2 regions of the Vibrio hippocampi genome follow, and region 2 is predicted to be linked to the other one. Evidence: riboswitches for the same ligand, from Rfam matches in the RefSeq annotation. Region 2 holds a riboswitch; the other holds the start of a gene.
The links. A riboswitch is a leader RNA that binds a small molecule or an ion and turns the genes downstream of it on or off. The one in region 2 is predicted to bind cyclic di-GMP.
Positions count from the first base shown of each region.

Region 1: another riboswitch for cyclic di-GMP. It lies ahead of L9Q39_RS05520 (TfoX/Sxy family DNA transformation protein); the one in region 2 lies ahead of L9Q39_RS07675 (hypothetical protein).

Region 1 is NZ_CAKLCM010000002.1:662,097-677,550, forward strand. It holds gene topA (type I DNA topoisomerase) at 1-1,870, shown strand, start outside; gene glgC (glucose-1-phosphate adenylyltransferase) at 2,315-3,532, shown strand; gene glgA (glycogen synthase GlgA) at 3,534-4,988, shown strand; gene L9Q39_RS05500 (MATE family efflux transporter) at 5,087-6,448, shown strand; gene L9Q39_RS05505 (alpha/beta fold hydrolase) at 6,567-7,367, shown strand; gene L9Q39_RS05510 (putative signal transducing protein) at 7,364-7,696, opposite strand; gene L9Q39_RS05515 (TVP38/TMEM64 family protein) at 7,697-8,416, opposite strand; gene L9Q39_RS05520 (TfoX/Sxy family DNA transformation protein) at 8,576-9,163, opposite strand; cyclic di-GMP riboswitch class I at 9,283-9,366, opposite strand; gene purR (HTH-type transcriptional repressor PurR) at 9,535-10,542, opposite strand; gene torD (molecular chaperone TorD) at 10,771-11,415, opposite strand; gene torR (two-component system response regulator TorR) at 11,692-12,399, shown strand; gene elyC (envelope biogenesis factor ElyC) at 12,501-13,421, opposite strand; gene cmoM (tRNA uridine 5-oxyacetic acid(34) methyltransferase CmoM) at 13,536-14,312, shown strand; gene mukF (chromosome partition protein MukF) at 14,365-15,454, shown strand, end outside.
Region 2 is NZ_CAKLCM010000002.1:1,171,438-1,186,891, reverse strand. It holds gene L9Q39_RS07695 (cytochrome-c peroxidase) at 1-86, shown strand, start outside; gene L9Q39_RS07690 (ATP-binding protein) at 73-2,430, shown strand; gene L9Q39_RS07685 (PAS domain S-box protein) at 2,427-2,972, shown strand; gene L9Q39_RS20635 (response regulator) at 2,990-4,249, shown strand; cyclic di-GMP riboswitch class I at 4,599-4,694, shown strand; gene L9Q39_RS07675 (hypothetical protein) at 4,727-6,304, shown strand; gene L9Q39_RS07670 (MATE family efflux transporter) at 6,493-7,896, opposite strand; gene L9Q39_RS07665 (NCS2 family permease) at 8,332-9,711, shown strand; gene rplY (50S ribosomal protein L25) at 10,115-10,393, opposite strand; gene L9Q39_RS07655 (ATP-binding protein) at 10,561-11,910, opposite strand; gene L9Q39_RS07650 (response regulator transcription factor) at 11,924-12,580, opposite strand; gene L9Q39_RS07645 (PepSY domain-containing protein) at 12,592-13,014, opposite strand; gene radD (DNA repair helicase RadD) at 13,069-14,805, opposite strand; gene rsuA (16S rRNA pseudouridine(516) synthase RsuA) at 14,876-15,454, shown strand, end outside.

The DNA of each region.
Region 1 (15,454 bases), 510 kb from region 2:
TAAACCCGTTAACGAGAGTGAAGCTAAGCAAGCGGTAGCGACTCTTGATAAAGCGGCTTATGAAGTGTGTAAACGCGAAGATCGTCCAACACAGAGCAAGCCTTCTGCGCCGTTTATTACTTCGACACTGCAACAGGCGGCAAGTACGCGTCTTGGCTACGGTGTTAAGAAAACCATGATACTCGCTCAGCGTCTCTATGAAGCGGGTTATATCACTTACATGCGTACTGACTCTACCAACTTGAGTTCAGAGGCTGTAGACGCGGTACGTGGCTATATTGGCAGTGAGTTTGGTAACCCTTACCTACCAGAAAAACCGATCTTCTATGGCAGCAAAGAGGGTGCACAAGAAGCGCACGAAGCGATTCGTCCATCCGACGTCAACGTAAAAGTTGATGATTTACAAGGTATGGAAGCGGATGCGCATAAACTGTACTCGCTGATTTGGAATCAGTTTGTCGCGTGTCAGATGACCCACGCTAAATATGATTCGACCACCATTAGTGTTAAGGCTGACGAGTTCACGCTGAAAGCCAAAGGTCGTATTCTCAAGTTTGACGGTTGGACACGAGTACAGCGTCCACTTGGTAAAAATGAAGATGCGATCCTGCCAGCAGTGCAAGTGGGTGATAAGCTTGAGTTGATTGCTCTGGATCCGAAACAGCACTTCACCAAACCGCCAGCCCGTTTTACCGAAGCGGCTCTGGTTAAAGAGCTAGAGAAGAAAGGCATCGGTCGTCCTTCAACCTATGCGTCAATCATTTCGACTATCCAAGATCGTGGTTATGTCAAAGTGGAGCAGCGCCGTTTCTACGCAGAAAAAATGGGTGAGATTGTCACTGATCGCTTGGATGACAGTTTTACCGATTTGATGAACTATGACTTCACTGCACGTATGGAACAGAAATTGGACCAGATCGCAGAGGGTGGGGCTGATTGGAAAGGCGTGCTAAACGAGTTCTTCCAAGAGTTTACCACTGATCTCGGTCAAGCTGAGCAAGAGGAAGATCACGGTGGTATGAAGCCAAATCATATCGTCTTGACCGATATTGAATGTCCGACCTGTTCACGTCCAATGGGGATTCGAACGGCTTCTACCGGTGTGTTCTTGGGTTGTTCTGGTTATGCGTTGCCGCCTAAAGAGCGCTGTAAAACCACCATCAACCTGGGTGATGAAGAAGGCATTGTCAACGTTCTTGAAGAAGATGTTGAAACAGCAGCCCTTCGCGCTAAAAAACGTTGTCCTATCTGTGAAACAGCAATGGACGCGTACCTTATTGACGACAAGCGCAAGCTGCATGTTTGTGGTAATAACCCGAACTGTGAAGGTTATGTGGTTGAAAAGGGTGAGTTTAAAGCCAAAGGTTATGACGGTCCAACGGTGGAATGTGATAAGTGCGGTTCAGATATGGTGCTGAAAAACGGTCGATTTGGTAAGTATATGGGCTGTACCAATGAAGAGTGTAAGAACACCCGCAAGATCTTGCGTAACGGCGAAGTCGCGCCACCGAAAGAAGACCCTGTACATTTGCCGGAATTACCGTGTGAAAACTCAGACGCGTATTTTGTGTTACGTGATGGTGCATCAGGTCTGTTTTTAGCCGCGAGCACATTCCCTAAATCTCGTGAAACTCGTGCTCCGTTGGTGAGTGAGTTGGCAAGATTTAAAGAGCGTTTGTCACCGAAATTTCATTATTTGGCAGAGGCACCTCAGACCGACCCTGACGGTCGTGATGCCGTGGTTCGCTTTAGCCGTAAGAGCAAAGAGAATTACATTCGCTCTGAGATTGATGGTAAGCCATCTGGCTGGACTGGAATGTTCGTCGATGGTAAATGGGAAATCACAGACAAGCGCAAAAAAGCCAAGTAATTTCCACCATTAATTACGTTTTAAGCAGCACCTTTGAGGTGCTGCTTTTTTTTTGCGCGTCACTGCGTGTGCTATGCCCAAATGTAAACGTCATCAATTCTATGTGATAGAGCTCATTTGTTAGGTAGGATTTGTTCGATTTAACTCTGTCCAGCTCTAAATGGGTAAGATTACCTATCGGTTGTGACCGTTTTGAATTAGAAATTTGTGACTAATCGCCCGAGTTTGTTTGAAAATAAGACCAATATTTAACAATGCGTCCTAGTGCATAGCAATCTTTCTGTAAAAAGATAATTTAAACACTAGTCTCTACTATTCAAGGGTGGTTGATTACCCTGACGATTTTAGAACAATCCGACTTTAGAGCAATATGATTCTAGAACAATATGACTTTAGAACAACGTTGAATTAAGTCTTTAAAAATAATGAAAAATGGAGATACTTATGGCTGGTGTATTAGGAATGATTTTGGCGGGCGGTGAGGGGTCACGTTTACGTCCTTTAACGGAATTGCGCAGTAAACCTGCGGTTCCATTTGGTGGCAGTTATCGTTTAATAGATTTTGCGCTGAACAATTTTATCAATGCTGACTTAATGAGAATTTATGTGCTCACGCAATTTAAGTCTCAATCCCTCTATCAACACATGCGTAAGGGCTGGAATCTAACGGGTATTACTGACCGATTTATCGACCCCATTCCTGCACAGATGCGGGTTGGTAAGCGCTGGTATGAGGGAACCGCGGACGCCATTTATCAAAATATCGGGTTTATTGAAATTGCTGAACCGGATCACGTTTGTATTTTTGGCTCTGACCATATTTATAAAATGGATATTGGTCAGATGCTCGACTTCCATAAAACCAATCAGGCTAAGTTAACGGTATCGGCGCTACGAATGCCATTGGAAGAGGCGTCAGAGTTTGGCGTTATTGAGGTGGATGCTAATGGTAAAATGATAGGCTTTGAAGAAAAGCCAGATAACCCTAAATCAATTCCTGGTATGCCGGATATGGCTTTGGTTTCAATGGGGAATTACATTTTTGAAGCCGAAAGCTTATGCCACGAACTGCGAGTAGACGCGGAGCTAGAAACATCCAGTCACGATTTCGGTAAAGATATTATACCTAAGATGTTCCCTAAGGGTGAGGTTTACGTCTATGATTTCGCTTCGAATAAAATAAATGGCGAAAAGGACAGCACCTATTGGCGTGATGTAGGTACGATTGATGCTTACTGGAGCGCCCATATGGATCTGCTAGACAGAGACCCTGAATTCTCGCTCTATAACCGAAACTGGCCGCTGCACACCTACTATCCACCATTACCGCCAGCCACCTTTGTTGATGCGGAAGATCGCAAGGTCAAGGTTACCGACAGTTTGATCTCGGGTGGTAGTTATATTCAAGGCAGTTCGATCTATAAATCAGTGTTAGGTTATCGAAGTAATATTGCTGCTGGCTCTATTATCAGTGAATCTGTTATTCTGGGGGACAGTAAGATAGGTGCAGGCTGTACTATCAAGCGTGCGATTATCGATAAAAATGTGGAAATTGCCCCTGGAACGGTGATTGGCGAGGATCTTGAATTAGATGCGAAACGTTTTCATGTATCTCCAGGTGGCGTAGTCGTCATCAAAAAAGGGACTAAAGTTGGATTCTAGAATGAGAAACATAGATATATGGTTTTCAGTATCAGAAGCTCAAGGACTTGTTAAAAGTGGAGGCTTGGCAGATGTTGCTAAGGCTCTGCCAAAAGCATTGCAAGAGTTGGGCAAAACGGTAGCAATTGTACTACCTGGCTATCAAACCTTACCAAATAAAGAGCATTATCAGGATGTGCTTGCTACTGAATTAGAACACTGGCCTCATACCCCTTATCAAGTAAAGAAAACAGAGCTTGATGGTGTTGAGGTATTTGTGATCGAATGCGCTCGCTATTTCGATCGCCCGGAGCTCTATGCTGAGCATAACCAAGCCTATTTGGACAATGGTGAGCGTTTTAGCTTTTTTGCTGCCGCTAGTTTGGATGTACTGCCAAAGCTTGGCATCAAACCGTCCATTGTTCACGCGAATGACTGGCATACTGGTTTTGTTCCATTTCTACTTAAAACGCGCTATGAACATGATGAGCGTTTTCATGGGATTAAATCGGTATTAACCATTCACAATGCCATTTTTAAGGGTAACTTTAGCTACAACCAGCTTGAGCTTATTCCTGAATTGCAACTGTCTGGTATGGAGTTTTTGCAGTACGGTGAAGGGCATGTGAGTATGCTCCGTGCTGGTATTGCCTTTGCGGACAAGGTTAACGCGGTGAGCCCAAACTACGCAGCGGAACTTCTTACCCCACTTGGCGCTCATGGTTTAGTGGATGATTTTGTGCATCGTTCTAGGGACTTATTTGGCATTGTTAACGGCTGTGATTATTCAGAATGGAACCCGAAAACGGACGCTTTTTTGCCGCAAACTTACAATGATGAGTTAGACAGTATGTTGCAAGGTAAGCGAGCTTCTAAGCAGACCTTACAGCAAGAACTCGGCTTGCCTGATCAAGATACTCCGATGGTCGGCATGGTATGCCGCCTGACTCACCAGAAAGGCTTCCATTACATTCTGCCGATTCTTAATCAGTTTTTGAAAAATAATGTGCAGGTGGTAATTGTAGGAACCGGTGAACCACAGATTGCTGCTCATCTGAGGCAAATCGCACAGCAGTATCCAGATAAGTTTGCGTTTGTAGAAACCTACAACGAAAGATTAGCTCATCTGGTGGAAGCGGGTTCCGATTTCTTCCTAATGCCTTCGGAATTTGAGGCCTGTGGTCTGAATCAGATTTACAGCATGGCTTATGGCACCTTACCTATTGTTCGTAAGGTTGGCGGTCTAAGAGATACGGTCATCGACTTTGATGATGATCCAGACAATGCCACGGGTTTTGGCTTTGATGAGCCTTGCCATGATGCACTTTTAGTGACTCTTCAGCGTGCACTACTGTTTTATTTACAATATCCGGATATAATGCGCGGCATGCAACAGCGAGGTATGCGCATGGACTTTAGCTGGACAGAGTCCGCAAAAAGTTACATCGATATGTATCAGTTAGCACTGTCTGAATAAATATCAACGACAGTGACCGCAATGCAAAAACCGCTTATCTTATTGTTGATAAGCGGTTTTTTTGATGCTTAAGAAACGTGATTAGAGGTCATCCTAGTATGCCAACAGGCAAAAACTGCAGTCCAAACGGCAATGATATCAACAAACGTATGTCTATTACGGCTCTCGCTTGGCCTATTTTAGTCGAGATCTTGCTGCGCACTATATTGGGAACCAGTGATGTATTCATGCTGAGTGGCTATTCGGATAAGGCTGTCTCTGCCGTGGGTGTGATTTCTCAGCTAACGTTTTTCTTGATTATTGTCTCCATGTTTGTAAGCAGTGGTACTGGTATATTGATTGCGCAATATAACGGTGCTGACAAGCCTCAACAGTCCCAAGATGTGGGTGTGGCGAGTATTGTATTGTCCTTTGTGGTTGGTGCGGTACTGAGCGTTTTAGCGCTGATGTGTGCGATTTACTTTTTGCCTTATTATGGACTTGAACCACAGGTCGAGCAGTATGCACAAGAATACCTGCTGATTAGCGGAGCGATGACGTTTAACGTGACCATCGGCATTGTTTTGACGACAATTTTCCGAAGCCACGGTTATACCAACTTACCTATGGTGGTGAACATCATCAGCGGCGTGTTGAACATTGTTGGTAACTACATCGCGCTTTATCAGCCATTCGGTTTACCCGTCTACGGTGTTGAGGGGGTCGCGATTGCGACTGTGTTCAGTCAGGTGGTGGGTACGTTACTGCTTTGTCTATTAGTTGGTCGCAGTGGCATCCATCTTCCATTAAAAACGTTTCGTGATATTTCCAAGCATGTTTATACACGCATATTGAAAATTGGTGGGATGAATGCCGGTGAGATCCTGTCATACAATCTTGCCCAGATTACGATTGTCTATTTTGTGGTTCAAATGGGAACCGCATCAATGGCAGCGTTTACTTACGCTCAGAACATTGCTCGATTCTCTTTTGCTTTTTCGTTGGCGCTTGGACAGGCTTCGCAGATTCAAACCGGTTATTATCTAGGTAAAGGCTGGGTGAGTGCGATTACCAAGCGGGTACAAATCTATTTTTTGGTAGGCTTTATTGTCTCACTAAGTGCCAGTTTACTGATCTATGCATTGCGCGAACCGATCCTTGCGTTGTTTACTGACCAGCCAGAGATTGTCCTATTGACGAGCTCTTTGATTCTTGGCTCGGTGTTGATGGAGTCAGGGCGAGTGTTCAACCTGATCTTTATTTCTGCGCTCAAAGGAGCCGGTGACATCAAGTTCCCCGTTCAAATGGGGATATTAAGTATGTGGGGATTGGGCGTTGTCTTCTCGTATCTATTTGGTTTGCACCTTGGTTGGGGTGTGTTTGGTGCTTGGATGGCCATCTCATTAGATGAATGGGTACGCGGAATTGTGATGTTTAGGCGTTGGCGTTCGGGAATTTGGACTAAATTTAAAATAAGCTAACCAGAGTTAGACACATTTTGTCATGATTTAGCGGACCAAGCTCATGGAGAAATTTTCTACCTAAAGCGCTATTATGGTATGCTGTCTCGGTGTTATTGATATTTTTTTGGATTCATCTATGTCAGAAAGTTTACTGTTTCATAAAACTTATCACCATCCTACAAGTAAAGAGTGGGTGGTATTTGTGCATGGAGCAGGCGGCAGTTCCTCTATCTGGTTTAAGCAAATTAGAGCCTATCGCGAACACTTTAATTTACTGTTTGTCGATTTAAGAGGGCATGGAAAGTCGAACAATCTGCTAAAAGGCATTATTTCTAATCAATACACCTTTAAGTCCGTCACAATGGACATACTGAAAGTGTTGGACCATCTAAAAATTCAGAGCGCTCACTTTGTGGGGATGTCATTGGGAACCATCATCGTGCGTAATCTGGCTGAGATTGCGACCGACCGTGTCACCTCAATGGTGCTGGGTGGTGCTGTGACGCGCTTCAACACTCGTTCTCAGATCTTGGTTAAGATCGGCAATATGAGCAAACACGTGATTCCGTATATGTGGCTCTATCGCCTGTTTGCGTACATTGTCATGCCGCAACGAGGTCAAAAAGAGTCTAGACTCATGTTTGTTCATGAGGCCAAGAAACTGTGTCAAAAAGAGTTCAAACGTTGGTATGAACTTACCTCTGAAGTGAATCCATTGAACCGTTACTTTAAAGATAGAGAACTGCCGATTCCCACGCTGTATTTGATGGGCGATCAGGACTATATGTTTATTAAGCCGGTAAAAGAAATGGTCGCAGAGCATAAGTCGAGTCAATTACTAGAGATTAACGACTGTGGGCATGTTTGTAATGTGGAACGTCCAGAAGAGTTTAATCGTTACTCCATCGCGTTTATTCGTTCGGTACGCGCCTGTTAAGATTTGACCTCACTGATATTCGGTTGCATGCAATTCCAGCAAATATCGAATTGCGCTTCATTTTCTTCCTCACAGGCTTGGCAAAGCCACATTAAGCCTTCTCCCGCGTTTGATAGGTTGATCTGCCAATTTTCTATGGTACGTTTAGCCTCCGGTGCTCGACGCGTGTCTATTAGCCACACGTAAGGTAGAGTACTTTCGTCAAACGGCACTTCACCGCGCAATCCATACAACGACTCTCCTCGTACCTCAGATTGTATTCCCTGCGAAACTAACTGCTGATGTGCGATATGGGCTTCAGCAGGGGAGTTGGCAATAAATATCTTCATCTATTCTTGAACCTGTGGTGTTTGTCTAAATTTGTTCATTAACCACTTGGTGATTATTGGGAACAAGCCAAGCAATGCAAAAGAAGCGAGTACAGTCGGAGAAACGATACCTGCTAGGCTATCAATATTCGCCAACTGCGTACCAGCATTAAGGTAAACCGCGGTACCCGGAAGCATACCTAACTGACTCACCAGATAGAACTTACTAGCTTTAATCGGGGTTAATCCCATCAAGAGATTGATTAAGAAAAAAGGAAATACCGGGATAAGGCGCAATGACAGCAGGTAAAATGCGCCGTCTTTACGAACGCCTTCATTGATGGTGGTTAACTTAGAAGCGAATTTGGATTGGACCCAGTCGCGCAAGAAAAACCGACTGCTTAAAAAGGCGAGTGTTGCGCCAATTGTACTCGCGAATGAAACTAAGCCTAAACTGGTCCAAAAACCAAACAGCGCGGCACCTAGTAACGTCACTACAGCGGCACCGGGTATAGAAAATGCGGTAATAGCGATATACGCAAAAAAGTAAATTGATGTCGCTAAAACAAAATTAGCGTCAATAAATTCCGCTAACGCGAGTTGCTGAGCTTTAGCATTTTCAAGAGTCAGATATTGACCGAAATGGATACCCGCCCAAACAACGAGGATAACCAGTAACACCCCGACAATGAGTTTTTTACTTGGGGAGCGCTTGGGCGTGTCATGAGTTTGCTTCGTCATCTTTTTTATCCTCTGTCTATATCACTCTATAGTTTAGTAGACAGGTGGATGAGCGAATAACTTTCATCAATAGTAAATTAAATGGGTCTGAAAAAGTCGTTACTATTTCTCATGACTCAGCGAAGTCTTTCGCCTTTCAGCCAAGCCAACCAACGCGAATTAAATTAACTCAGCAAGCTGCTGACGCTTGTCTTGGGGAATCACCGACCAGTGTTTGCCCTCAATTGCGCCTTCAAGCGCCCATAGCAATTCGATACTCACGTTGCCTTTATGTGTGCGTTGGATAGCTTTAAAAGCTTCTACGGAGCCTTGTTGTTGCAATTCAGACACCGAATCAATGCCCGCTTTCTTTAGCATGCGTTCGGTTGTGAGTCGCAAGTTCGGAAGATCTTTAAGTCGAATCGAGGTTGGTTTTTGTTGGGCAATCTTGGCCTGCTTAGCCACCTGTAATGCTTCTTTTGCGTACTCAATGATCTTTTCTGGGGTTTGCCAATAAGCGTCAGGTAGCGCGAAATAGTTGGTGACCACAGGAAACCCACGTTTTTGGTAAACGTAAGGATGGTATGCCAGTTGCTGAAATTTGGTTGCCGTTGATTTGTCTGCACGAATATGAATGCGATCATTGACGACGAGTGCAAACATCGTGTCGTCAATAAATATTCCGAAGCCACCGAACATTGAGCGTGATTTGACCACGCCGATTTCGGAAAACAGCTTCATCGAATTTGTTAAGATAGGTTTATCCATGTTTCTTATTTCTCGGTTTCTATAACTACGCCACCTAGATCAGGTCCGAGAGATTAGCAAAACAGAGGTTATTAATTGTTAGCAAAGTTTGAGAATTTGCTGTTAATTCCTCTGCTGCCATCGGTAACCCCGCTACCTACCTGATTGGGTTTAGGCCGGAGGCTTTGCGTCCCACCTTTTCAAGTGGTTTGCCCTGTGCGTGACAAGCTAAAGAATAAAGGAAAAGCGATTCGATAACGGAGGCTTGACCTGTGAAGTGTGATGTTGGTTCAAAAAATAGAGTGGTTAGAAAGCAATGAATCGACTAGTTCTGTCATGAGAGTAAAAGCCCGCGTCGGGCTTTTATTACAAACATTGCTAGCTGATGAAAGTTATCTGTTGAGATCCAATACGGAATCACGCTCAATGATTTCTGGATGCATCTCGAAAATACGCTTGTCATGACCTTTATCTTTGATACGCTCAAGCAAAATTTCAAAGGCGTTTTTACCCACGCGTCGCTTCGGTTGGTGAACCGTCGTTAGCGGTGGAGAGAAGTATTCCGCAAGTTCAATGTTATCGTAGCCAATCACAGAGATATCTTCAGGGACTTTGACACCAAGTTGCTGAAGGCGACTCATTAAGCCAAGTGCCATTGTGTCATTAAAACAGAACACAGCCGTTGGACGATCTTCCATCGCCGCGATTCGGTTTGCTGCAATGACTGCGGTATCACACTCGAAATTACCCTCAAGGATTCGGTCAGCTTTCATTTCGATGCCCGCTTCGGTCATGGCTCGCTTATAACCATCAATACGCTCTTGGCAGACGGCTTTTTCCAGATGACCACTTAAACAAGCGATATCGGTATGACCTTTACCAATCAGGAATTTAGTGGCTAGATAGCCACCTTCTTCTGAGTTATCAATGATTTTATCCGCTTGTGAGCTTTCTGGGCCCCAGTCCATGATAACTTTTGGTATATCGGCATGGCGATCAAGCATTTCTAACAACTCTTCCGTGAGGTCGGAGCACATCACCAAAATACCATCGACACGTTTTTCCGCCAGCATGCGAATATAATCGCGCTGCTTCTCATATACACCACCTGTGTTACACAGAATTAGGGTATAGCCTTGGCGATAACAGTAACTTTCTACACCGTCGATCACTTCCGAAAAGAATAGGTTGGTTGATTGGGTCACCAACATGCCTATGGTTTTGGTCGTGTTACACTTTAAACTGCGAGCCACGGCACTTGGTGCGTAGTTAAGCTCGTCAACCGCGGCCATGACTTTTTCTTGTGTCGTTTCTGCCACGAAGCGAGTTTTGTTAATGACGTGAGAAACGGTGGTCGTTGAAACGCCAGCGAGACGAGCTACATCTTTTATCGTTGCCATCGCGATATCCTAATATCTCACCTTCTGCTTCAAAACGGACACGAAGAGAAAGTGGTAAATAAGCAAGGTTTCATGCCTATTTAAAGTTAACCAGAGCGACTATAAATCGCTGAAACGGCGAATTGTATGTCGAGCATCCATTGCAAGCAATGTAAATCTGTATAAATTTATATCAGTGGCGAGATGTGCCACTGAATTTCCAATAGAATCGGCAAGTTACGCTGACTCCTAAGGACGCAGATAAGTCAGGTCTAATTGGCAAAATGCGACTAATAGAGCACTACAGGCTGAATAAAATCCAAACTCATCGTGTTTTTCACACGCTTGACTGAATTGTTCGATCCAAGTGAGTAGGTGCTGCTCAATAAAGTCAGCTTGCTCTGAGAACGCTTCGTTAAGATGTTTTTCAGCCTCAAGTTCGTTGCTGCGAATAATGAGGTTGCCAAGATAATCTAATTCAATGGCGAGGTGATCCGCGGGTTCATTGAGATCTTTCGTGACGGCAATATTGTGCTTGGTTAATAATTGCTGCATTTGTAAAGCGGGTTCGCCATTAAGAAGACCGGATTTATCAAGATAAATTGAAGCGTATGGCAGTGCGCCATGTTTATCACTTTTCAAGAAAAGCTCGCAGAAGTCGGCGGATAGTTCGAGTTGAGCATCGTGGCGAACCTGCAGACGGTTCAGTGCGTCCACCAATTTGTCGATAGGTTGTTTTAGCGCTTCGTTTTCACCTAACCCAGACAAGAAAGCGCGGATCTCTGGCGATTGATATTGCTCTAGTTCACTTTCTGTTAACTCTTTGGTGAATAAACTTGATAACCACCAGTAGATTTCTGCGCGTTGTTCATTAAAGGCTTTTACTTCTTGCACTTTGGTACTCTCCAGCAAATATTCTATGGGTATATACCCAAGTTATTCATAGTGTAGACAAAAAATATGAATAACAGTCACTCACAATGTGAAAAAAAACCAAACAATATAAAGTAATATGAATAAATTAAAACTAAACTTTGAAGCATAAGGAATGGGGTGCGTATTGGCGTGGTGCTGAATCAAGGTTTTCTTAAATAAATAGACTCACTGCTAGTATCTTGAAGCGTAACGCTTAAAATGGCAGTGGGGTCAAGATTAGAAGAAGTAGAAACAATGAAATATCATGTTTTGGTCGTCGAAGATGATGTCGTGACAAGAAGCAAACTCGTGGGTTACTTTGAACACGAAGGCTATCTCGTCAGTGAAGCTGAAAACGGTGAGCAGATGAGACAAGTGCTGTCTGAATCGAGTGTCGATCTGGTGATGCTAGATATCAATCTGCCGGGCGAGGATGGTTTAACCCTTACCCGTGAATTAAGAAGCCAATCAGACATCGGTATTGTGCTGGTGACTGGGCGCACCGACAGCATCGATCGTATCGTTGGTCTCGAAATGGGCGCTGACGACTATGTGACGAAACCGTTTGAATATCGTGAGTTACTGGTCAGAGTGAAGAATTTACTTTGGCGTATTGCTCTGGCGCGAAAAACGCCGGTGGACAAAGGTAGTGATAAGCAAGAAAGTAAACTGCATTTTGGTGATTGGATATTTGATAAACAGCGCCGCTCACTGACGAATGGTGGGGAACCAGTAAAACTCACCAAGGCAGAATATGAATTGCTTGTGGCGTTATCTTCTTATCCTAATCAGGTGCTCAGCCGAGAGCGCATACTTAATATGATCAGTCATCGAGTAGATGCACCCAATGACCGTACTATTGACGTATTGATCCGCCGCATGCGCGCTAAAATGGAGCTAGACCCGAAAAACCCGCAGATATTTATTACCGTACACGGTGAAGGGTATATGTTCGCCGACTAAAAAATACAGGCATTGCCAATGGCAATGCCTGTATTTTGATGCCGTCAATTTTTAAGTTAAGGCAGAATAGAATCTAAAAAAACAGAGTGTCAGTCGCACAATTAAGGTTGGCTTGAATCGCTGTTTAGCTCAATTTCTACTTCCTCAATCTCGTTTGTCTCGGTTTCGTTCACTTCGAGCGTTTCTAATTCATCTTCGCTTCCTACTTCCACTGCATTTAGCTCGGGTTCTTCAGGTTCGGCGAACTCAAGGTTACTGACATCGACAGCCCAGTCTTGCAGTTCACGCCAGTGTGACCCCAGAGTTTCGTGCCAATATAGTTCGGTTTGAGCAAGATATTGAGAGTCAGGCAAATAGCGCTCCCAACCGTTGAGAAGATGCTTGGACGCGATGTAGTTGGTTGGAGCTGGATAGGGTTTAAGCCCTGCTTGTGTAAATTCATTCATAGCGCGAGGCATGTGGCTCGCGGATGTGACCAAGACTAAATTGCTGTCTTGAACATAAGCCGTCGCCAAACGCGCCTCTTCCCAGGTATCTTTTGCTGTTTCCAAAAGCACAATGTTAGGTTTGGAAACCCCCAGAGCTAGAGCAACCTTAGCCATCATTCGAGCATGACTAGTTTCGCTATGACGACCGTAGCCGGATAAAATCAGTTTGGCATTAGGGTACATTCTTAATATACGGATGCCTTCAGCTAATCGGGTTAACGCCGTTGGACTCAGTTCTGACGTTGGAGGGATAGAACTATCCACAACATGAGCGTGACCGAGCACCATCACATAATCGATGGGCTCATTTACCGGTAAAAATGCTGAGTATTGGCGTTCTAACGGTAACAGCAAACGGTTAGAAATAGGTTGAATACTGATAAGCAGGATGCCGGTCAGTGAGAGTAGAACCACCAAACAGCCAAATTTACGTCGAGACGTAAACATAATTAGGGCGAGACCCAAAAAGCCAATAATCAAAAGAGCCGGTAACGGCATCAAAAAGGCTGAGACAATTTTTTTCAGTTCAAACATACAATAGTCCGAAAAAACACCACTTAACGCTAAAAAGAGGTGATACCTCTTTATTCCTGTCGCTTATATGACAGAATAGCGGCACGACTGGTTATAGTAACTTAATAAACTCAGATGCAAGACCGTAATTTCGACGATATTGCCCACAAATTTGCCAAAAATATCTATGGCTCAGAGAAGGGTGAGATCCGCCAAACCATTGTTTGGGAAGATATCACAGCGGCACTGACCGTGCTAGATGATACCAACACACGACTAAAAGTGTTAGATGCAGGTGGTGGATTGGGGCAGGTATCCCAAAAAATTGCAGGCCGAGGACACGATGTTACATTGTGTGATCTGTCTGGTGAAATGTTGAAGCTAGCTAAGGCATCGGTTGAAAAAAGCGGGCTACTTGAGCATTATCGCTGGCTTAATTGCCCGGTCCAAGAGTTAGAGCAGCATCTTGATCATCAGGTAGACATGGCACTGTTTCATGCGGTAATGGAGTGGCTCGCAGATCCGCGACTCGCACTAGAAACGGTATTAGCCCAGGTGAAACCCGGTGGCGTTGCGTCAGTGATGTTTTATAACCATCATGGGTTAGTTTTTAAAAATGCTATTTGTGGCAACATTCCTCACGTATTAGAAGGCATGCCACACCGCAAGAGATTTAAGCTCCAGCCACAAAAAGGACTGGTTCCAGAAGATGTCTACAAATGGATTGAGGAGAGCGGTTTTACCATTCAAGGTAAATCCGGGATTCGTTCATTTAGCGATTACATTGGCAATAGACAATACATGGGCGATTACAGCGCAGAGGATGTTCTAAAACTGGAACAGATGTTGTGTCGACAAGAGCCGTACTTGTCCATGGGTCGATACATTCATGTATGGGCAGTAAAGCGATAGTTATCCATAAAACGATAATTTAGCAGCAAAGCAATAATTAGCAGGAAAGAGTATGAGTGAAAACACTCTAAGGGTTGTTGACCAACCGATCGATGAACTCGTCGGTTGGGTGAAACAGCACGACTTTGCATTAAATCTTTCCACCGAACGACTGGCATTTCTGATTTCAATCGCCGTCTTAAGTAATGAAAGATTTGATGAAGAGTTGGGGGAGGGCGAACTGCATGATGCATTCAAAATCGTCACCCAGCAATTTGAAACAACGGGTGAAGCCACAGGATTTCGCGCTAATAACGCCGTTAATGAATTAGTAAAACAGAAGCTGTTGAGCCGATTTACCAGTGATATCAATGAGGGTGCGAGCATCTATCGTTTGACCCCATTGGCGATGGGTATCACAGACTATTACGTCCGTCACCGAGAGTTTTCTAAGCTGCGCCTTTCGATTCAACTGTCAATGGTGGCAGATGAAATGGCAAAGGCAGCTCAAGCCGCCACTGATGGCGGCACCCCCGAGCATTGGCGTAAAAATGTGTTTGCGGTACTGAAATACTCTGTTGGGGAGATCTTTGATCAGATTGACCTTAACCAGAGGGTAATGGATGAACATCAGCAATCCGTTAAACAACAGATTGCTGAGCTGCTCAATAAAGACTGGCGTGAGGCGATCAATAACTGTGAGTCCTTACTGTCAGAAACCTCAGCCAACCTCCGAGAGCTACAAGACACTTTGCAAGCCGCGGGGGATGAGTTGCAGACCCAGTTATTGGATATTCAAGAGCTCGTTTACAACAACGATGAGTTGGAGTTTGTCAGTGAAGCACTGTTTGGCTTACAGATGAAACTTGACCGCATCACCAGTTGGGGTCAACAAGCTATTGATTTATGGATTGGCTATGACCGACATGTCCATAAATTTATCCGAACTGCCATTGATATGGACCAAAACCGCGCCTTCAGTCAACGACTAAGACAGTCGGTGACTGAGTATTTTGACGCGCCTTGGTATCTGACGTATGCCGACGCCGAAAAACTGACCGATCTTCGTGATGAAGCATTAGTGCTACGTGATGATGAGGTGATTGGTGCTGCACCACTTGATGTGGAATATGAAGAATTAACACAAGTAAATGACGAACTGC
Region 2 (15,454 bases):
CCGTCGCTGATATTAAAGCTTTCCTAGAATCCCTCACTGGAGAGCGCCCAACCATCCTTGAGGAGTTGCAAAATGAGCAGAATTAAGTGGATCATGATGAGCGCCGGGGCCTTATTATGTCTTTTGCTCGGTTTGCTGATGATTTCCTATCTTGAATATAAGACGGCCGCTCAATATCGACAGAAGATCAGTGTACTTGGGTATGAGCTAATAGAAACGCGCGATTTGATTACCTTTAATTCGATCAATGAAGTGACCGCCTCCTACGAGTTAGCAAGGCATCTGGTGGCAATCGAGCAGAGAGTCGGGGAGTTGGATCGCTCTTTTCAATTACATGATTCCAAATTTTTACCTTTCAGCAAAATCACAGCGTTTGCGCTAATTTCAGACTTTAGCAACACCGTACTTTCCGTCACGGATGCACTTGATCATATTACGGGATTGTTAGTAGCGAGAGAATCGACGTTGCAAGGGATCCGTCAGATAGGAGGACGACAGAGTGGCGAGGTGGAGACCAGTCTATTTGCCCCGTTTATTGATTCCATATCCTCAGCCAATATCGAACAAACCAATCCAGAATTACTTCGCTTGGTGGGTGTCTACCAGGGGCTGAACGATCAATTACAAGAGCTACTGGGGAGCGTGTTATCGGGGAAAAATGCCTCTTTTGTTGAGGGAACGGAATTTGCTTTTACCGACTTAGTGCAAAGCATTGAACATCGCATGGTGGCGATACTGTTGGTTATTTCATTACTGGTGCTGGCGACATTAAGCATGGTCTATTTTGACCGAATTCGGGAGTTACAAAGAAATAACCTGGCCTATAAACAATCGGTAGAGAAAGCCAAACACGCCAGTGAAGCAAAGTCGTTGTTTTTGGCGACCATGAGCCATGAACTCAGAACCCCAATGAATGGCGTCTTAGGCATTGCTCAGTTGATCAAAGAGCAGTCTAACGAAGCGGATATTCAGAGTCAGGCACAGATCATGATCGAATCGGGTCAGCATTTAGTGACGTTGCTTAATGATATCCTCGATTTCTCAAAAGTTGAGCAGGGTAAGATGACGCTTGAGATGCAGCCATTTACCTTTGACAGCATCACTCGCCATATAGAGGGAACCCTAGCGCCATTAGCGGAAAATAAAGGGGTTCAATTAGAGATAGACAATGAGACGCCGAGCGATCTTCGGTATATCGGTGATTCATCGAGAATACGCCAGATCTTGTTTAATATTGTGGGTAACGCCATTAAGTTTACCGAGCAAGGTAAAGTTAACTTAACCCTCTCTGCGTGCGAGGACAGACCATACAACCTAGTCATTGTGGTAAAAGATACTGGTATCGGCATTAGCCAAGATAAATTGGCGACTATTTTCAGCCCATTTGAACAAGCGGAGTTGTCAACCACTCGGAATTACGGTGGAACGGGTTTGGGGTTATCCATCGTCAAGAAACTGATAGAGCTTATGAACGGTGATATCAGCGTGTTTAGTCAGCCCAATGTGGGGAGCGAGTTTACGATTAAGCTCCATTTAGCCAGTGAAGAGTTGGCGCCAAAGCAACAACAAAGCGAGGTGCTGAAAAAAACGGCGCTTGAACCCAATCAAATCCATGTGTTATTAGCGGAAGATAACAAGGTCAATGCACTGGTCATGAAACAGTTCTTCCGCGCCGAAGGTTATCAAATGACCCATGTGACTAATGGACGTGATGCAGTGAATCAGTTGCAATCCGACGGGTTTGATCTGGTGATTATGGACAATCACATGCCAAAAATGAGTGGTATTGAAGCGATCAAATTTATTCGACGCGACCTCAAGTTGGATGTGTGTATCTTTGCCTTTACTGCCGATGTATTCAAAGAGGCGCATGATGCCTTTATTGCTGCGGGAGCCGACTATGTCCTCACCAAACCGCTACAGATTAATAGCTTGCGCGAGGCGATTGATCGATTTATCCACGCTGCTAATGCGCCACTGACGGTGACGGAGAGTTTGACGACTGCGGAGAACGTAGTGTATCTCACTCGCTCACCGATTGAGACGCTTCCTATGACGGAGGAAGAACTCTCTCAATCCGCGTTATTAGTTGAGAGCGGTTTATCTCCGGAAGAAACCGCGGATCTGCTCGCGACTTTTATTGAAGAAGTTGAGCTAAAAATAGAAGACTTAATCAACGCTTATTCGCAATCTTCTTGCGAACCGCTCTATAAAACCTTGCACTCGGTGAAAGGTATCCTATTTGAGCTTGGACTCTCTGAGGCATCGAATTTAGCGCAACAAACGGAAGCTTCTGCCAGAGATGGGGTGATACCGGATTTGATTCTGCTTCAATCGCTGATCAATCGTTTGCAAGTGAATGTTCATCAAGCAAATCGCCTGATTGCTGAACAGCAACAGCAAAATACAACTATGGGGCAGAATGGATGAAATCAGTGGTTAAGCATGTGCCTTTGAATGCCGCACTGTTGTTATTAAGTGGGGGGATTTTTTACGTTGACCTGACAATCCCTCTCGGCGTCGCAGCAGGTGTGCCTTACGTGACCGTGATTCTTGTTTCGCTCATCTCACAACGTCAATCTACCATCTTGATATGGGCAACAGCGTGTACGCTGCTGACACTGTTTGGTTATTACCTTTCCCCTATTGGCAGCGAAACTTGGAAGGTGGTCACCAATCGAATATTAGCCATTTATGCGATTTGGGCAGTGGCGATAGTCTCTATTGTAGTAAAAGAGCGTGCACGAACACTGTCGAAATTGGAGCAAAACCTAAAATTGTCCGAGTCTAGGGCGACTCTAGGTTTAGTGGCGGAGTATACCAAGGACGCGATCGTTATTACCGACAAACAAGGTTTGATCACTTGGGTTAATCAAGGATTTATATCTCTGTCGGGTTATCAGTTAGACGAGGTGCTAGGTAGCAAGCCAAGTTCCTTGTTACAGGGGAAAAAACGGATATTTCAACGGTAAAACGGTTATCGGAAGCGGTGAAAGCTGCCAAGCCTATTGATTGTGAAATCATCAATTATCATAAAGATGGCTCGGAATATTGGATAGATATTTCTATTTCTCCGGTATTTGAAAACGGGGAGTTGGTGAAGTTCATCGCTGTTGAGCGAGATATTACCCAGCGTAAACAGCTAGAAATAAAACTACAGACGGATAGAAACCTAGCGCTAAGCGAGAGTGAGCAATCCGAGAACTTGTTCTACTTGCTTAACTATTTTGTTGTTCAACAAAACAAACTAGCGCTTAAAGGCATGAGCGAAAAAGAGGACACTAGAAATTCTAGGGAACACCTAGAGTTGCTGGAGAGCGTCCGGCATCACGTGGCATTTATGGCAAGCCATGATAAAAACCAGATGCTAAGTACGCCAATAGCCCTGCAGTCATTGAGCCAGAGCTTGTCGCAAGATTTTGCTAAGTTCGCGACTAAAATGGAATTTGCCTATAGCGGCAGTATTGATGATTCCGTTGAGTCATTGCTGGTGGCCGGTAATGCAGAGACTTTATTTCGTTTTGCGTTTCATTTAGCGATGCTTATTGCGCTAACACACCGCCCTGATGCGATGACCTTACAGGTAAAAGCCAGCGTCAAGCAGGATAAAGTTCAGCTACAACTCGAGTTTATTGTGGAAGACCATGGTCAGCTACTTGAGCTGATACAAAAGTTAGTGACCTCGGATTATGATTCATCTTCGCGGTTGATGGCTGCTTTAGAGTATGCCCATAGAAAAGCGGTCACTTCTATCAATGAAAGTCATGGGCAAGTAACCAGTGGCTTATCGGGCAACAATAGCCGCTTTAGCCTCAGTCAAACGGTTGATTTAGTCGAAGATAACAAAAGGCAAGGTAGTGCCGGCTATAAAATCCTTATTGCGGAAGATAATAAAGTGAATACCATCGTGCTGACGAAGCTATTACAGACGCTGGGCTATGACACGGTTGATACGGCAGTGAATGGCAAACAGGCGGTAGACATGGCTAAAGACAATCGTTACGACCTAATTTTGATGGATAATCATATGCCGGAGATGACCGGACTTGAGGCGACCCAGAAGTTGAAACAACAGCATGCCATTGATGCGCCGATCATCGCCTGTACCGCGGATACCTCAGAACAAGCGACACAGGATTTTCTCGATTTCGGGGCGCAAAGCGTCATATATAAACCGCTAAAGAAAGCGCTATTGAGTCGAGAAATTGATGCAGCGAAGTCGGGTGCGAGAGCCGAATTGGCATCTTGAGTCCCAAGCGCATTGTGATTCCCAGTAATAAGAACTTAACTCATTCTCTCGCTTAAGACTTGCGTTTATTGGTTAATCATAAGTAGAAAAAAACCGACCAAGACTTTTCACGTGATGAAGTTTAGCATTTTGCAATTTATGCTAATGCAGGTTGCAAATTCGTTGCAATCTACTGACTAATTAGGTGATAAACTAATGACTTAGGTAGCGTAAGAGGTAATCTTAATTACCTTTTTATTACATTGCTTTAGCATTTATTTGCCTCTCAATATGCAATGATATTTTAATCTTCGCGAGTGCTAGCAAACTTGGCACGAACTATGATTGGACGTCATGTCAACTTCAAAAGCTACCTTAAGGGCAAACCAGTTGAAAGACTGGGACGCAAAGTGACAGCACTGATGGATATAGCACTAATGGATATATAGTGGGCTGCGCTACTAGGTGAATGTAAATTCATACTTAGGGCAATATGACATGGCGTATAACAAAACGTTACTCTCAACACTTCTCGTCGGGGCAATGGTCTCTTCATCCTCCTTCGCCGCCGATGACGTGACATACAGTCAAAGCTTCGGCGCTGAATTACTCCCAACACCTCAGGTGCAGGAAGACTTCAATAAAGGATCTTGGTCTTTGGTGCAATTTAATGACGCACCAGATAGCGCTGATATCTTGCAATTGCTTTCTTTACTGGTCGACCGTTCAGATTTTGCCACTGGGCAGGTCGTGAACGGTGCGATTGATGGTCAGATTCACTTTGAGACAATATGGACTCGTTCTACCTTAAAGGCGATGCTGGGTCTGGATAATTTCAAAGCGCTGCGTCAAGACTATACCGTCAAAGAAATTCGTACCGCTGTGAATGACGTCTGTGCTCCGGTACTGGAACTCGGTACTGCAGCAACATATGGTGCGCCGTATAATATTAAATCGAATGAAGTTAACTATATCGCAGAGCTAGACAGTGATTCTAAGCACTGTACAGGGCGTTCGGTCACCGTGGGTACGGCCGCGCCTTTGCCGATACTGGGCGGCAACCCTGCAAACGTTCGTATTCGCTCTTTCGTTCCAACGGTGCCAGGTGCGACTTATAGTATGGATGTTGAGTTTCAGAAGCGCTCAACCAACAGTCGTGATGTCGGTGACTTGATTGTGAGAGTCGGCGGTGAAGTAATGAGCGTTGCGGGTGTTGATGGTATTGATTGGGATACGGGTGATCAGCGAGCGGTGTTCCCAACAACCCCAGCAGTTGTCGACATTAATGAGCTTGAACATGGCTTCTTTAAAGGAACGGTGACATTTAAGGCAACACGCTTCTTTACACCGATTAATCTGCGTGACAATGGTATTCCCGATTCGTATGGCGTATTGGTCGATGATGTGACCGTGACTCAGACGCAGCCTAATGAACTGTATGATTGGTGTTCGATGCTGTTTAAGGCGCAAAGTAAGAATCTAAAACTGTGTCTACAAGGTAACGATGAATCGAGTGACAATTTCTTTAGTTGTGATTTCGACAATTTAATCGGTCGTAATGTGAAAATAAAGAGAAAGACGGAAGGCGGGCACAGTCCTGAACTCATTCAAAATTTGACTGGCGATCAGGGATCGAGCACTTTCTTCCGTATGGGATTAAATGCGCGAGTCACGATACCGATGGCGGGTAGAGGCTGCCCAATCTACAACAATACCTTGGCGCTGAATGAGTTTACCAATAACTACCCAGCGGAAACGTTTAGTGACTATCCAGAGCAGGGTACAGTGACGGCTGTTTTAAGATGCTATGATGCTAATGAAGACAGTATGTACACCAGAAACGTGGTGTTGAATAAGGTTGAAGAAGTCGACTTAACTAGCGGTATTACTCCGGATGATGACGAGACACTTCTGCGTACTAATCAAGAGATCTTTTACACCTTTGACGGTGATGAAGATAAGTCTTGTCGTTTAGTCAAGGTTCGAATTAAAGATAAGACGCCACGCATTTCGCCAACCTCAATCAGTCATGACGGTATTGATATTCAAGGCTTGCGTATCATTGTCAACGAATAGCAGGGTGATAAAGCGGCAACCATTCGTTCAATAATTTTGAACTATTAAGCCTCTCTTCCTTTACTGCAAAAGGAGAGAGGCTTTGTTTATCGGTGAGTGAGTTTATAGCCGAGTAAGTTTATAGCCGAGTAAGTTTATAGCTGAGTCAGTTAATAACTGAGTGAGTTTACAGCTCAGTTTATTTCTTGCTAAGCGGCTTGAGGTTGAACCAGAGGCGTAGGCTCAATGGCTGTTTGATGACGCTTTATCACAAAGCGCAATCTCAACAACATCAGAGCGGCGGCGACACTGAGACCGGTTAAGATGCCAACCCAAAAGCCTTTTTCGCCCATCGCAGGGATAATATGGTCAGTTAAACCTAAAACGATACCCAAAGGTAACGCGAGCCCCCAGTAAGAGGCAATCGCTAATATCATCGGCACTTTAGTATCCTTGTAACCACGCAACGCGCCGTTGGCTGAGGTTTGCAGGGCATCACTAAATTGGTACATAGCGGTGAACAGCAGTAACGTCGCTGCGGTCGCGCTGACTGCCGGATCGCTGGTATACAGCCTGATAATGGTGTCAGGAATGGTCAAGAACATAACGATAGAGACCAAAGAGATCAATGCCGCGACCACAATACCAATTTTGCTACGCTCAACCGCACCAAGGTGATCTCTCGCACCGAGTGCGTGACCGACACGTATGGTAATACCAAACGAAATACTCATTGGGATCACATAGGTCATGCTAGACACATTCAGCGCGATTTGCGCCGCTGCGACGTTTTCCGCACCGATACGACCAATCAATAGCGCGATAACCGCAAAGATACTGCCGCATACTGCAATATTCATCCCAATCGGCAAACCCAGTTTAAGCAGATGTACCATTTGGCTCGGCTTAGGTTTGATATCGCTAAACTGGATGATGCGCTTATAGTGGTGATGGGTTTTGATATAGGAGTACAGTAATCCTGACATCATCCAATAAACGATGCTGGTTGCCCAACCACATCCCACAGCGCCCATTTCCGGCAAGCCAAACTTACCGTAGATCAGTACATAGTTGATGGGAATATTGACCAATAGCCCGAACACAGAAATGATCATCGGCGCTTTGGTGTTGTTCATCCCCTCACAAAAGCCATTCATGATATAGAACAGGGCGATACCGGGAACACCAAAGGCGAGCGCAATCGCGTAGTCGCTGGCAATAGGTATGATCTCTTGAGCCACGCCGATCCACTCAAGCAGAGGTTTAGCGTTAAGCAAATAGGCAATCAATAACACGGAAAACAGCAATGCCAACCAAGTCATCTGTAGACATTCAGTGGAGATACTTTTTAGGTCTCTTGCGCCACGATGAAAGGCAACGACGGGTGTCAGCGCCATAATGGTGCCGCGTAGCAACAGCAGCACGGGAATCCATAGGCTGGTGCCAAGAGCAATAGCCGCGAGATCCGCCGCACTGACTTGACCGGCCATGGTGGTATCGACAAAGCCCATAGCTTGGGTTGCGAGTTGGGTAAAGATAATAGGAATCGAGAGATGCATTAATGCACCAGATTCACGAGTAAAACGAGAAAAAGGAGAATTATTCGTTTGCATGATGTGTATAAACACCTATAGAAATGCACGAATGATAGCAGGATGGCTGGTGTGCATTTTAGGGTGTGCCGTTAAGACGGCGCCAATATAAACAGCTTGATTTGTCGAGTCAAGAGTGGAGATATTTTCACCAGTTATACACTTATCTTTAAGAGAATGAATAATGGTGAACTGTTGGTGATGTGACCGATTGCGCAAACGATAAAACTGATTGTCAACTGGGAAATAAAGGAGTATCTTCTCGCCCTTTATAGCGATGCTGTCAGTAACGCTATCGGTTTCGACTGTTCACCATGGACGTGTGATTATACCCAAGTTACCTCGCATCTTGAGATGACTTGGGGATAGGTCAATTTTTAATATTTAGATGTTTACTAGCCCCACGATGGATCGATTTAGGGAGCTTTGCCGTTTTACTTCTACAAAGGTACAACCATGTCCAACAATACCTCAACGCCATCCGAAGCGGACAAACAGTCTGGTCATCAAAGAAACAACCGTTGGCTAGATAACTACTTTATGATTTCACAGCGAGGCAGCAGCGTTCGCCAAGAGATCCTTGCTGGTGCCACGACGTTTCTTGCCATGGTCTATTCCGTTATTGTGGTGCCGAATATGTTAGGAGCGGCAGGCTTTAATCAAAGTGCGGTGTTTATTGCTACCTGCTTGGTTGCGGCTTTTGGTTCTTTATTAATGGGTCTGTGGGCTAAGCTACCACTCGCCATTGGTTGTGCGATTTCTTTGACGGCTTTTACCGCCTTTAGTTTGGTGCTAGGGCAGGGTGTTTCGATTCCTGTTGCACTGGGCGCGGTGTTCTTGATGGGTGTGTTGTTCACTGCGATTACCGTGACCGGCGTTCGTCAGTGGATTTTGACCAATTTACCTTCAGGCATTGCTCATGGTACCGGGATTGGTATCGGTCTGTTTTTGCTGCTGATTGCGGCCGACGGTGTGGGTCTGGTGGTAAAAAACCCACATGCAGGTCTGCCGGTTGCGCTGGGTGAATTTACCTCTTTTCCTGTGATTATGTCGATTGTTGGTTTAGCGGCGATCATCGGTGTTGAAAAGCGTCGTGTTACTGGTGGTATCTTGTTGGTGATTATCGCCATTTCGGCGCTTGGGCTGCTGGTTGACCCATCGGTGACGTATCAAGGTCTGTTTGCTCTGCCATCATTCGGCGGCGAAAACTCTCTGATTGCTTCTATGGATATTATCGGCGCGCTAAATCCTATCGTCCTACCAAGTGTCTTAGCTTTGGTGATGACAGCGATTTTTGACGCTACAGGCACCATTCGAGCCGTTGCTGGGCAAGCGAATCTTTTGGATGATCAAGGGAACATTATCAATGGTGGCAAAGCACTGACCGCGGATTCTGTCAGCAGCATATTCTCTGGCTTTGTTGGTGGCTCGCCAGCAGCCGTCTATATCGAATCGGCAACGGGGACAGCCGCGGGCGGTAAAACTGGGCTTACGGCGGTGGTGGTAGGACTGGCGTTTTTAGTCTTGCTGTTCTTGTCGCCAATTAGCTACCTTGTTCCGAGCTATGCAACGGCTCCAGCTTTGATGTATGTCGGTCTATTGATGCTCAGCAATGTCACTAAACTGGACTTTGATGATCTGGTTGGCGCACTGTCGGGCTTAGTGTGTGCGGTATTTATTGTTCTAACCTCAAACATCGTGACTGGCATCATGCTGGGTTTCGTCTGCCTTGTTGGTGGTCGCCTGATTGCTGGTGAGTGGCGTCAATTGAATCTGGGTACGGTATTAATTACCATCGCCTTGGTGGCGTTCTACGCTGGCGGTTGGGCGATCTAGAACTCAGGTTTCTGCTCGCTGTTGTTACCGTTAAGACATTTATAGTGTTCAAGCCTGTGGTAATGCCACAGGCTTTTTTTCGTGTTAATTTTTGTTCAGTAGTATCGGCAGTGACTATGTTGTAGCGTAGATATTTGCAGCGTAAAGACTGGCAGCGCAGAGACACACAGCGAGTTGGGAAGTTAGGCTAAAGCTGTCTGGTGAATAAGAAATGTGAAACAGACGATAGGTGCGAGTAGATTGAAGTGCTGTATGGACGGGGAGGGAAGCCCAAAAACGGTGAAACCCCGACAGTTGGTAGCTATCGGGGTTTCGAATTTTTCAGATTACAGGGTTGGTAAGACCGAGAATCTTTCTATATGCAAAAGGCTGGATTTAATCCGAGTAATTCCTTGGTAGGGAATTAGATACGGATGAAGTCCATGTGCTCAACTTTTGGCTTGAATGCGTGGCGTTGAACATCTTGTGGCTTAACCTTAACTTCTTCGCCGCCGATCACTAGAGTGATTGCTTCGTAGAATTCAGGCTTGTCCATTTGGTTTAGTACTTCGTCGTGTGCTAGAGCGATAGAAACAGGCGCTGCTTCACCACCGTAAACGATTGCTGGGAATTGGCCAGCGTGACGTAGGCGGCGGCTCGCACCCTTACCTAGTTCAGTACGTACTACTGCTTCGAATTTCATAGTATTTACTCTCAAATAGTAAAATTAAAAAAATGCCATCTGACATAGCGACCTAGTCGAGATGGAGAACGTTAAGTGATCCTTAATGGATACTCACAAAACGAGCGCGGATACTAACATCCAATCGGGTTACGGGCAATAGAAAAACACTGATAAGCCACTAAATTTTACTCCTTGGCGAGGTGCAGGCGTAAAATCGCCTTAAGTCCGCCCATCGTGCTTTTATGTAGCGTCAGTTGACCTCGGTAACTATGCGCCATTTCACTAACAATATTTAACCCCAATCCCGTTCCCGGTGTGGATTCGTCGAGTCGCACACCGCGCTTAATGGCTTTGGCGCACTCGTCCTCCGGAATACCAGGACCATCATCCTCGATAATGATGTTAGTTTCATTACCGTCGATCACTTCGGAGTTAACTTTGATCATTCCATTCGCCCATTTGTAGGCATTTTCTAATAGGTTGCCCAGCATTTCATCGAGATCAGCTTGCTCAACCGCAACAAACAGGTCGGTATCGAGTTCGCTAATCAGCATTAATTCTCTGGAGGCATAAACCTTGTCAAACGCCATTGAGATGGCATCTACGCGCTCACTGGGCGAGGCTTTGACGGCTAAGATGTTCATCGAACCCGCCATTCGAGCGCGCCCTAAATGGTAATCGATCTGCGCTTGGATCTGTTGAATACTAGGCGCGAGTTTGGCTGCGTCTTGCTCGCTTAAGTGGGCAATATCATTTTTAAGCACCGACAGGGGCGTTTTAAGCGCATGGGATAGGTTCCCTGCGTGATTTCTTGCTCGATCTAGCAACTCTTGATAGTGGAAAATCAGCGCGTTAAGGTCATCAACGAGCGGCGCGACTTCTTTAGGATATTGTTGCTCTAGCGTACTTCGTTGCCCAGCTTTGAGCTGTTTGAGCTCTTTTTGCATCTTATTTAATGGTCTCAATGACCAACTGACTTGCGCTATGACTAAAGTGAGGATACCGCCAGCCAATACCGCCAGAATAACCCAAAGTTGTCCCGTCAATGATTGCAGCGTGGCTTCAATCGGGTCTTCATCTTGACCAATAATGATGTGAACAGGGCTTTCTACGTCGGGCAGAAAAATGGTGCGCTCAATCGCCACCAGTTGCTCTTTTTTAGCACCGAAGTAGCTTTTGTGCTTTTTACTTTTGTGTTTCACATCAATATGTTGATCCCAAAGTGATCGAGAGCGTACCACTTGGTCTGCACTGTCAATGCTCAGGTAAAGACCACTGTACGGTTGATTAAATCTTGGGTCGGAGAGTGTGGATGTCAGTTCTAGGCGACCTTGTTTGTTGACTTCAAGGCTGGCGACGACTTCATCCATGGTGTGGCTAAGTTGTTGCTGCAACTCTTGATCAAGATAGTCACGCACCAACCCCGGAATGATAACGCCGGCGACAATTAACATGGCGGACAGCCACAGTGTCGCGGCAAGCAGCAAGCGTGTTTTTAGACTGAGTTGACTGACCTTGCTGCGCATCATCGCCAGTTGGTCGTGGAGTCTAGGCATTTAATTGGTAACCCAGTCCACGAACCGTTTTAATTATTTGCGGCGCGATCTTTTTACGAATACGACCGATGAATACCTCAATGGTGTTGGAGTCGCGATCAAAGTCTTGCTTATAGATATGCTCAACCAGTTCGGTGCGAGAAATGACCTTTTCACTGTTGTGCATAAAGTAAGCGACGACCTTATATTCCAGAGCGGTCAGGCTGACCGACTGTCCTTGCCATAAGACTTTTGAGGTTCGAGTGTCGAGGCTTAAATCGCCCACTTGCAATACCGGAGAGGCGTTGCCTGATGCGCGTCGTAATTGGGCGCGAATACGCGCGATTAACTCAATCATCTCGAAGGGTTTGGTGAGATAGTCATCAGCACCGGCATTCAGCCCTTCAACTCTTTGACTCAATGTATCGCGCGCACTGAGTATAACAACGGGCGTGTTGATGTTTTCATCACGGATGCCTTTCAGCACGGTAAGCCCATCAATTTTTGGTAGACCGAGATCCAAAACTATCGCATCCCACTCTTCAGAGGTGGCTCGATAAAGTGCATCAATGCCGTCTTGCGCCAGTTCTGGAACCCAGTCTGCGCTTTCGAGGGTTTCAATGATTTGTTGTCCTAGGAGTGGCTCATCTTCTACAACTAAAATTTTCATAGATTTCGCTCTTATTTCTTTAAGGCTTGTTGAAGATTGTGACCTTTGATTGCCATCATCTCCAGTGTGGTGGCGTTGTAATCCACATTGATAACGTTCTGTTCGTAGAGCAGTTTCAATTCGTATACCCATAGATCATCGTCTTCTTCAAGCTCTACCTTGATCACACGACCATTCAGGTCTTGTTCTACTTTAGCAAACAGTTCTGAGAAAGGCTTAATCAGCCCTTCCTGTACCGCTTCATAGACTTCATCTTGGTCTTCTTCAAATTCAATTCTGGCGCCGTTGGGCTCAATGTCTTGTACCAACTCGTGACCATTATGTGAGTGGGAAAACAGACTGGCATAGCCTTGAGTCGGCAAGGCACTGAGGCAGGCGGTGGCCAATAAACCTATGGAATAAAGTGACTTTTTTGACATGATTGAACTCCAGATAACCCGAATGAAAAGACTATACCGAATAGCGGATGAATGAAAGCTGAACAGCGGTTAGTTCAACTCGTCATCAAAGACTTTGTCACGCATTTTCCAAAATCGCCCTTGTTTGGAGGCGATAACAAAAGCGGGAGGGCGAAAACGGTGTTGGTTATCCACCACTTTGGTTGGCGAGAGGGCGTTAAATTCCCGATGTTTATCGGCAAGGTGCGGACGAACGAACTTTTGCGCGAACACCTGTTTCTGCTTTGGCGTTGATAATGACCAGAATTCGCTCACTTGGGCGTCATTCTCGCCCACATATTGCACTCTTAGGCTGTTTTTACCTTTGGCATCTTTATGGACGGAGAGTTGCATTTCGAGACATTCAAAGACGAGAGAGTCTTTGAGATTTAAGGCGTCTTTCAACTTTTTGTCTGGGTCTACTAAGGTGGCGTCACACTCATGACAGATCCGAGCGGCAATATCATTATCGGCACCGCAATCGGAGCAGTATTTTGCTCGAAAGCGATAGTTGCAGTGTTCGCGCTCTTGAGTGTCATCATCGGTGAAGTAGCCTTGGCACTTGCGACCATAATGCTCAATTAAAAAGCCATTGCTGTCGAGCTTGCCCCAGAAGTTGTTATTAAATCCGCAAGCCGGACAGGGGATGGTGATCAACTCTGAATCCGAGTCGGGTTTGGGGTTGCCGACTTCGGGTTGATACAGATCGTAAGTGTTGCCGGCGTAGTCCAACACCAGGCATTCTTGTTTGCCGTCTGATAGTCGCAGTCCTCGACCAACAATCTGCTGATATAAACTGACCGATTCGGTTGGGCGCAGAATGGCAATGAGATCAACATGCGGCGCATCAAAACCGGTGGTTAGTACCGAGACATTCACCAGATATTTAATGCGACGCGCTTTAAAGTCACTGATAATTTGGTCACGCTCGGGAGTGGGCGTGTCGCCGATGACAATCTCGCTGCTGTTTTCGGGGAGCAAAGACAAGATCTCTTGTGCATGGCGAACCGTTGCAGCAAAAATCATGATGCCTTGTCGATCTTGGCTATAGCGAATAATCTGTTCAACAATCTGCGGTGTGGCACGTTTAGATTGTTCAATCACAAGATCCAATTCTGACTCGCGATACTTGCCCATAGACGTGGGTTTTAGCTGAGAGAAGTCATAACTTAATACTGGTGCATCAATCAGTTTGGCGGGCGTTAAAAAGCCTTCATCTAACAGATAGTGAATCGGCAACTCGAAAATGCAGTCTCGAAAAAAACGCGCTTCTTCACTGCGCACTAAACCTCGAGTGTGATATTGATAAATCCAGCCGACACCTAAGCGGTAAGGCGTCGCGGTGAGACCTAATATTTTTATCCCCGGATTGATGTCACATAGGTGTTTAATCACTTTTTGGTAGCTAGAGCTGCGATTCTCAGGAACGCGATGACACTCATCAATCACCAACAGAGAAAACTGATTAGCAAACTGTTCAAGATTACGAACCACCGACTGCACCGAGGCAAAGACCACCTTTTCGGAGGTTTCTTTACGTCCTAATCCCGCAGAGAAGATAGAGCCCTTTAAACCGTAACCTTCGTATTTGGCATGGTTTTGTTCCACTAACTCTTTGACATGCGCAAGCACAAGCACTCGCCCTTTTGCCAATCGCGCTAATTCCGCTATCACCAAACTTTTGCCAGCACCGGTTGGCAATACAATGACCGCAGGGGTGGTGTTTTGGCGAAAGTAGTGGATGACTGCTTTGACAGATTCAGCTTGGTAGGGACGAAGTGTGTACATAAAGGTGTGTTTTGCTCTACATTTTAAAAATCCGCTTTATAATACCCCACGAATTAGAATTGAGGTATGTATGCGTTTAGATAAGTTTTTGTGTGATGCTTTAGGTGCAACCCGAAAAGAAGCAACGAAAATCATCAAATCCGGTGACGTGACCGTGGATGGCGTGATGCAAAAAAGCGGGGCATTTAAAGTGGCAGAGGGCAGTGAAGTCGAGTGGCAGGGTCGTGAAATCAATAAGCCCGGACCTCGTTATATCATGCTATTTAAGCCTGATGGCTTTGTCTGCTCTCACGAAGATGGTTTTAATCAGACGGCCTTTATGTTGCTCGATGAAGTAAAAATGGAAACGCTCCATTTTGCGGGTCGTTTGGATGTGGATACCACCGGATTGGTGCTGATCACCGATGATGGTCAATGGTCACATCGCATTACTTCGCCCAAACATAAGTGTGATAAAACCTATCGTGTTTGGTTGGCTGATCCGGTTCAAGCGTCTTATCAACAAGCCTTTGCCGATGGTATTCAGCTAAAGAACGAAAAAGCCCCCACTTTGCCGGCGCAACTGGAGGTTATCGACGACCATGAGGTGGTGTTAACTATCCACGAAGGCAAGTATCACCAAGTGAAGCGTATGTTTGCGGCCTTGGGC